2 regions of the Micromonospora sp. NPDC005254 genome follow, and region 2 is predicted to be linked to the other one. Evidence: riboswitches for the same ligand, from Rfam matches in the RefSeq annotation. Region 2 holds a riboswitch; the other holds the start of a gene.
The links. Region 2 has a riboswitch for cobalamin ahead of cobN (cobaltochelatase subunit CobN). Riboswitches for the same ligand answer to the same signal wherever they lie in the genome.
Positions count from the first base shown of each region.

Region 1: linked by a shared signal. The riboswitch ahead of ACFYPR_RS31085 (ribonucleoside-diphosphate reductase subunit alpha) and the one ahead of cobN (cobaltochelatase subunit CobN) in region 2 are both predicted to bind cobalamin.

Region 1 covers NZ_JBIAKM010000014.1:23,479-26,878, reverse strand. The annotation lists gene ACFYPR_RS31085 (ribonucleoside-diphosphate reductase subunit alpha) at 1-1,483, opposite strand, end outside; cobalamin riboswitch at 1,662-1,882, opposite strand; cobalamin riboswitch at 2,079-2,153, shown strand; gene ACFYPR_RS31080 (CbtB domain-containing protein) at 2,212-2,415, shown strand; gene ACFYPR_RS31075 (CbtA family protein) at 2,406-3,176, shown strand; gene ACFYPR_RS31070 (histidine phosphatase family protein) at 3,173-3,400, shown strand, end outside.
Region 2 covers NZ_JBIAKM010000007.1:262,210-265,609, forward strand. The annotation lists gene helR (RNA polymerase recycling motor ATPase HelR) at 1-685, opposite strand, end outside; gene ACFYPR_RS22585 (hypothetical protein) at 948-1,283, shown strand; cobalamin riboswitch at 1,567-1,696, shown strand; gene cobN (cobaltochelatase subunit CobN) at 1,979-3,400, shown strand, end outside.

The DNA.
Region 1 (3,400 bases), on a different contig from region 2:
GGTTGCTCGCCGCCGCCTGCGATGTCGGGTAGTAGTTGATGTCGATGACCCGGTCGAGGAACGTCACCGCGGTCCGGACCGTGGCGCGCAGTCGCGGCCAGTCGATGCCGCTCCCGGTCAGGTGGGCGGCGACGTTCACCGAGCCGAGGTTGCACACCGCGGTCTCGGCGTCGCTGGACACCTCGATGATCTCGGTGCACAGGTTGGACAGGTGCACCACGTTGCCCGGCTCGGCCGTCTGGTTGCACAGCCGGTTGGCCGCGTCCTTGAAGGTCATCCAGCCGTTGCCGGTCTGGGCCAGGGTGCGCATCATCTTCCCGTACAGCTCCCGCGCCGGCACCTGCCGCACGTAGCGGCCCTGCGCCTCGGCCGCCCGGTACGCGGCGTCGAAGCGCTCCCCCCACAGGTCGGGCAGCTCGGGAACCTCGTCCGGGTCGAACAGCGACCACACCTCGTCGGCCTCGACCCGGCGCATGAACTCGTCCGGGATCCAGTTGGCGAGGTTCAGGTTGTGGGTACGCCGGGCATCCTCGCCGGTGTTGTCCCGCAGTTGCAGGAACTCCTCGATGTCCGGATGCCACGGCTCCAGGTAGACGCAGGCCGCGCCCTTGCGCCGGCCGCCCTGGTTGACCGCGGCGACGCTCGCGTCGAGCGTACGCAGCCACGGCACGATCCCGTTGGACTGCCCGTTCGTGCCGCGGATCAGCGCGCCCCGGGACCGGACCCGGGAGTACGCGATGCCGATGCCACCGGCGAACTTGGACAGGTTCGCGACCTGGGCGTAGCGCTGGTAGATCGAGTCCAACTCGTCGCGCGGCGAGTCGACGAGGTAGCACGAGGACATCTGCGTGTGCCGGGTGCCGGAGTTGAACAGCGTGGGTGAGCTGGGCAGGTAGGCCAGGCTGGACATCAGCCGGTAGAAGTCGACCGCCTCGTCCGGCGTACGGGACAGGCCGCAGGCCACCCGCAGCAGCCAGTACTGCGGGCTCTCCAGCACCAGCCGGCTGGTGGGGTGGCGCAGCAGGTACCGGTCGTAGACCGTACGCAGCCCGAAGTACTCGAAGCGGCGGTCGCCGTCGGCGTCGACGGCGTCGTCGAGCGTGCTGCCATGCGCGGCGACGAACGCGGCGGTCTCGTCTCCGATCAGCCCCTGCGCGTGGCCGGTCCGGATCGCCGCGCTGAACGAGGTGACGCCCTGTCGGCGTACCTCCCGGTCGATGTGGCTGGCCAGCAGCCGGGCGGCGAGGCGCGAGTACTGCGGCTCCGTACCGATCATCTCGGCAGCGGTCTGGATGGTCAGCCGGTCCAGCTCGGCTGTCGTCGCGCCGTCGTACAGGCCGCTGATCGTGCGGGTCGCCACCCGCAGCGGGTCGACGTCGGGCAGGTCGTCGGCCCAGCGCTCGACCTCGGCGACGAGCCTGCGCACGTCCACCGGCTCGCTGGCGCCGCCGCGTTCGCGGACCTGCCCCGGCGTACGCCGCAGGGCCGTCTCGCCGCCGGCCGCGGCTACCTCGGTAACTGTCACCACTCACTCCTCGCGAGCTTGAGGACCTGATGGCCCTCGGCACGAGGAGACCGACACCGGCGGACGCCACGCCGGCGGCGCGGATCCGAAAGGCGTCGGCCGTCCCACGCGGCCTCGGACCACCGCCCACCCGGATGCGGGTACGCGGCGCGCTGGCAGGTCTTCGGACTCGCGGGCACGACCGGGGTTAACCCGGTCCCCTACTGGCCGTCGCTTCCCAGGCCAGGTGGCGGCCCAGTGCTGATGACGGCTGTCGTTCCCACTCACCGCTGCGGGGCAGTCCCGGAATTCCACCGGGTTCCCTCTTGCCTCGACCATCCTGGAATGTGTGGCCGAACCAGCTGCGGTCGACACCATATATAGGGGCGACTGGGTTTGTCACACCCCACATGTCGGGTCCGGGCGTGTCGCGGTCGCCGCTGACGGCCGTCGTCGATCCGTCGGCGACGGCAGACACGCGAGCATCCGGCGGGGTCGCGTTCGGACACCGCCGTCGGCTTGACCGACCGAACCGGCACCGATACGGTCGACCCACTATCTGCGGCGACGCGAGGGAAGCCGGTGAGAATCCGGCGCGGTCGCGCCACTGTGAGCGGTCCCCGACCCCGGGGGCCGCGAGCCAGGACGCTCGGTCGTCCGCAGCCTTGCGATGGGGACGCGTCATCCCCGAGGAGGTTCGTGCACGCATGTCCAGTTCCACGTCCAGCCAGCCGCTGGTGCACCCCGCTGCCCCGACCCGTCTCCTGTGGACGGTCCTGGCCACCGTCGCCGTGCTCACCCTGCTGGCCTATCTCGTCGCCTTCGACCAGGGCGCGGTCTCGCGCAGCGGGACGTACCTGCACGAGCTGATGCACGACGGCCGGCACCTGCTCGGTGTCCCGTGCCACTGAGCGGCACCGGCACCGCACCCACGTTCGTCACGGTTCTCCTGCGCGGGCTGCTCGCCGGCCTGGTGGCCGGCCTGCTCGCCGGAACGTTCGCCTACGTCGTCGGCGAACCCCACGTCGAGGCGGCCATCGCCATCGAGGAGGCGGCGGCACACGCCGAACCCGCCACCGGGGGGCACCAGCACGACGAGGACGCTCTGGTCAGCAGGAACGGCCAGCGCGGCGGGCTGTTCCTGGCCACCGCCCTGTTCGGGGCCGCGATGGGTGGCCTGCTGGCCACCGCGTACGTCCTGCTGAACCGGCGGCGGCGCACGGTTGACGACGGGTGGTCCGGCCTGCTGCTGGCCGGCGGCGCGCTGCTCGGCGCGGTGATCGTGCCGTTCCTCAAGTACCCGCCGAACCCGCCGGCCGTCGGCGACCCGGCCACCATCAACCAGCGCACGGTCACCTACCTGCTGCTGGTGGTCCTCGGCCTGGTGGCGGTCTGGTCCGGTTCGCTGGGCTACCGGTCGGTCGGCGAGCGGGCGCCGGTGTGGCTGCGCGCCGCCGCGGCGGTCGGCGGTTTCCTGCTGGTCACCGGCGTGGCCTACATGGTGCTGCCGTCGTTCCAGGAGGTCCCGGGCGACTTCCCCGCCACGCTGCTGTGGAGCTTCCGGCTCGCCTCCCTCGGCACCCAGGTGGTGCTGTGGACCGGGATCGGCCTGCTCTTCGCCGCCCTGATGCACCGGCAGCGCGCGGTCACCGACGCACGACTGGCCGGGTGAACGCCACCAGCCTGCGGCTGGTCGCCCACGGTCACACCGCCGCCCTGCGGCGGGCCCGGTTCGGCGGGGACGACACACTGGACGAGGGTGGCCGCAGCGCCGCCCTCGCCCTATCCCCCACCGTGCTGGGCCGACGGGCATCACCGGGCGACACGGACGCCTGCCTGTCCAGCCCCGCGGCGGCGGCCGTCCAGACCGCGTACGCCCTCGGTCTCGCGCCCGCT
Region 2 (3,400 bases):
GGGCCACGACGGTCTTGCCCGTGCCCGGACCGCCGTCGACGACGAGAGCGCCGCGCGATCCGGCCCGGATGATGGCGTCCTGGTCGGCCTGGATGGTGCCGAGCACGTCGCGCATCCGGGCCGACCGGTTGCCGCCGAGGCTGGCGATGAACGCGGACTGGTCGTCCAGCGCCGCATGCCCCTCGAACCCGTCCGGGGTGAACACCTCGTCCCAGTAGTCGCTGATCCGGCCGAGCGTCCAGCGGTACCGACGCCGGCTCGCCAGGCCCATCGGGTTGGCGTGGGTCGCCCCGAAGAACGGCTCGGCCGCCGGGGAGCGCCAGTCGAGCAGCAGCCGTCGACCGTTGCCGTCGGTGAGGCCGAAGCGTCCGATGTAGACCGGCTCGGGGCCGTCCGCGCTGACGATGCGCCCGAGGCACAGGTCCAGACCGAAGCGCCGCAGGGCGCGCAGGCGAGCGGTCAGCCGGCGGATCTCCTCGTCCCGGACGACCGCCTGGCGGCCCTTGCCGGCGGGTGCCCGGCGCTCGGCGTCGAGGCGGTCGGACAGCTCGGCGATCGACTGCTCCAGGCTCGCCGCGATGACGGCGAAGTGCTGCTCGTCACGGTCGATCAGCGCCGGGTCGGCCTTGGCGGCGAGGTTGTCGGGAAGGTCGAACGCGCTGGCCGCCGCCGACGAGTTGTGCATGTATTGGCTCCCGTTTCCGCAGGTCCTGGCCTTGGACGGGCAATTCTGCGGTACACCTGGGGCCTTGCCGCAAGTCCCCCCATGCGGTATATGTTGGATATGGCGGGGAGTGTTGTCCCCCGCTTTCAGGGCTTCCGTTCGGTACGCCCGCTCCAGCGGTTCCGTCCGCGCTCCGCCGAGTCAGATTTCTCCCACCTGGCGTGCAGCGTATTGCCAGGAATCGGTGCTGAACTGGAGTGGCGTCCGAGGAGAGGGGCTGGGCATGGGCTGGTTCAACCGGCGGTCACGGGGCACCGAGGCGACCCCAACGAAGCTGGACCGCGAGGCCACCCGGGACGATCTCGCCGCGCTGGAGTCGTTCGTCGCCAGCCGGCGGGGAGTGGAGTTCTACCTGGAGCCGGAGACCACCGCCACCGACACCACAGTGGTGGCGATCGCCCACGACGGCGAATGGATCCGCCGCCGCACCGGCACACCCCGCGCGGCGGGCGCCATCGCCCGCAAGCACGCGGTGCCGCTGTACGAGGCGGCCCGCACCGGCTACCCGGAGCGGATGCGGGTGTGGAATCGGGCACACCCGGAGCGCCACGCCCGCTGAGACTCCTCCGCCCAGAAGCCACCACCGCCGGGCCAGCGGCGCGAGCCAGAGTGCTCCGCCGATCCTTTGCTCTGCTTACCAATAAGCGCCAGTGACGCCCCATTCCCGTTGCGTATAGGGAAGCAGAGCAAAGGATGTCGGGCATTGATCCGGGGCATCGAGGTCGGGTGATCCGCTGTCGCGTCGACAGTTGAGGCTCGGTGACGCACGCCCGTTCGTCGGGCCGGAGCAGCGTTGACCCGCAGCGCAGGGGTGTGGCAGCATTCGCGGCCTGACGGCAGTGAAGGAAGTCGGTGCGAATCCGACGCGGTCCCGCCACTGTCACCGGGGAGCGATCCCCCCTCGTGAGTCACGGCCGTGTGTCTGCGGTTGGAAGGCCGGGGGAGAGCGTCGATCCGGAAGCCAGGATACTTCGGCCGTCGGGACGTACCCCAGGGCGTGGACACCCGAGGAGGACCCGATGACGCTTGGCGTCTCCATCATCGACGGCTGCTGCCGTCTTGCGCACCGCGGCCGTGCCGTCGCCGCGATCGGCATCGACTCCGTTCACCGCTGAGTTCCGGACCGCGCCGCCCGTCGCTCCCGGCCGCAGGCCGCTGAGCCGGCCGGATCGCGGCCTCCGCTGAACCCTGCGCCCATCCCACGTCGCGAGGCCGCTCTCGCGAGCGTGCCGACGTTACCGTCCGGAGCCTGCCGTGCGCGTTCTGCTGCTCTCCACCGCCGACACCGACCTGCTGGCCGCCCGCGCCAGTGACGCCGACTACCGGCTCGCCAACCCGGCGCGGGTGGGGGCCGACGAGGTGCCCGCCCTGCTCGACGGGGTCGACCTCGCCGTCGTACGCCTGCTCGGGGGTCGGCAGGCGTGGCCGGACGGCCTCGCCGCGGTGCTCGCCACCGGCGTGCCGACGGTCGTGCTCGGCGGTGAGGCGGTGCCCGACGCGGAGCTGATGGCGATCTCCACGGTGCCGTCCGGAGTGGTCACCCAGGCGCTGGCGTACCTGGTGGAGGGCGGGCCGGACAACCTCGGGCACCTGGCCCGGTTCCTCTGCGACACGGTGCTGCTCACCGGCGAGGGGTTCGCCCCGCCCGCGCCGACCCCGGCGTACGGCGTACACGGCGACCACCCGACCGACCCGCGGCGGCCCACCGTGGGGATCGTCTTCTACCGGGCGCACGCCCTCGCCGGCAACACCGCCTTCGTCGACGTCCTGGCCGAGGCCGTGCGGGAGGCCGGGGGCAACCCGCTGCCGATCTTCTGTGGCTCGCTGCGGGGCCTGACCACGGGCGCGGGCCCGCTCGGGCTGTTTGCCCGCTGTGACGCGCTCCTGGTCACCGTGCTCGCGGCCGGCGGCGCGGTCGCCGCCGACGCGTCCGGGGGCGGCGACGAGGACGCGTGGGACGTCGGCGCGCTCGCCGCCCTGGACGTGCCCGTCATTCAGGCGCTCTGCCTGACCAGCACCAGGGAGCAGTGGGCCGGCAGCGACGCCGGGCTGTCCCCGTTGGACGCGGCGATGCAGGTGGCCATCCCCGAGTTCGACGGACGGATCGTCACCGTGCCGTTCTCGTTCAAGCGGATCGACGCGGACGGCCTCTCGGTCTACGCCGCCGACCCCGAGCGGGCCGCCCGGGTGGCCGGCATCGCGGTACGTCACGCCCGGCTGCGGTACGTGCCCAACGCCGACAAGCGGGTCGCCGTCGTGCTCAGCTCGTACCCCACCAAGCACTCCCGGGTCGGCAACGCCGTCGGGCTGGACACCCCCGTCTCGGCGGTCCGGCTGCTCGCCGCACTGGCCGAGGCGGGTTACCACCTGGGGGACGCGCCGCCGCCCGACGACGGCGATGCGCTGATCCACGCCCTGATCGCCGCCGGTGGGCACGACGTGGAGTGGCTCACCCCGGAGCAGTTGGCCGCCGCCGAGGCCCGGGTGCCCGGCGAGACCTATCGGCGGTGGTTCGACCAGGTACCGGCCGAGCTGCGTGAGCGGATGCGGGAGCACTGGGGTGAGCCGCCCGGCGAGCTCTACACCGACGGCGGGGATCTCGTGCTCGCCGGGCTGCGCTTCGGCAACGTGGTGCTGCTGATCCAGCCGCCGCGTGGCTTCGGGGAGAACCCGATC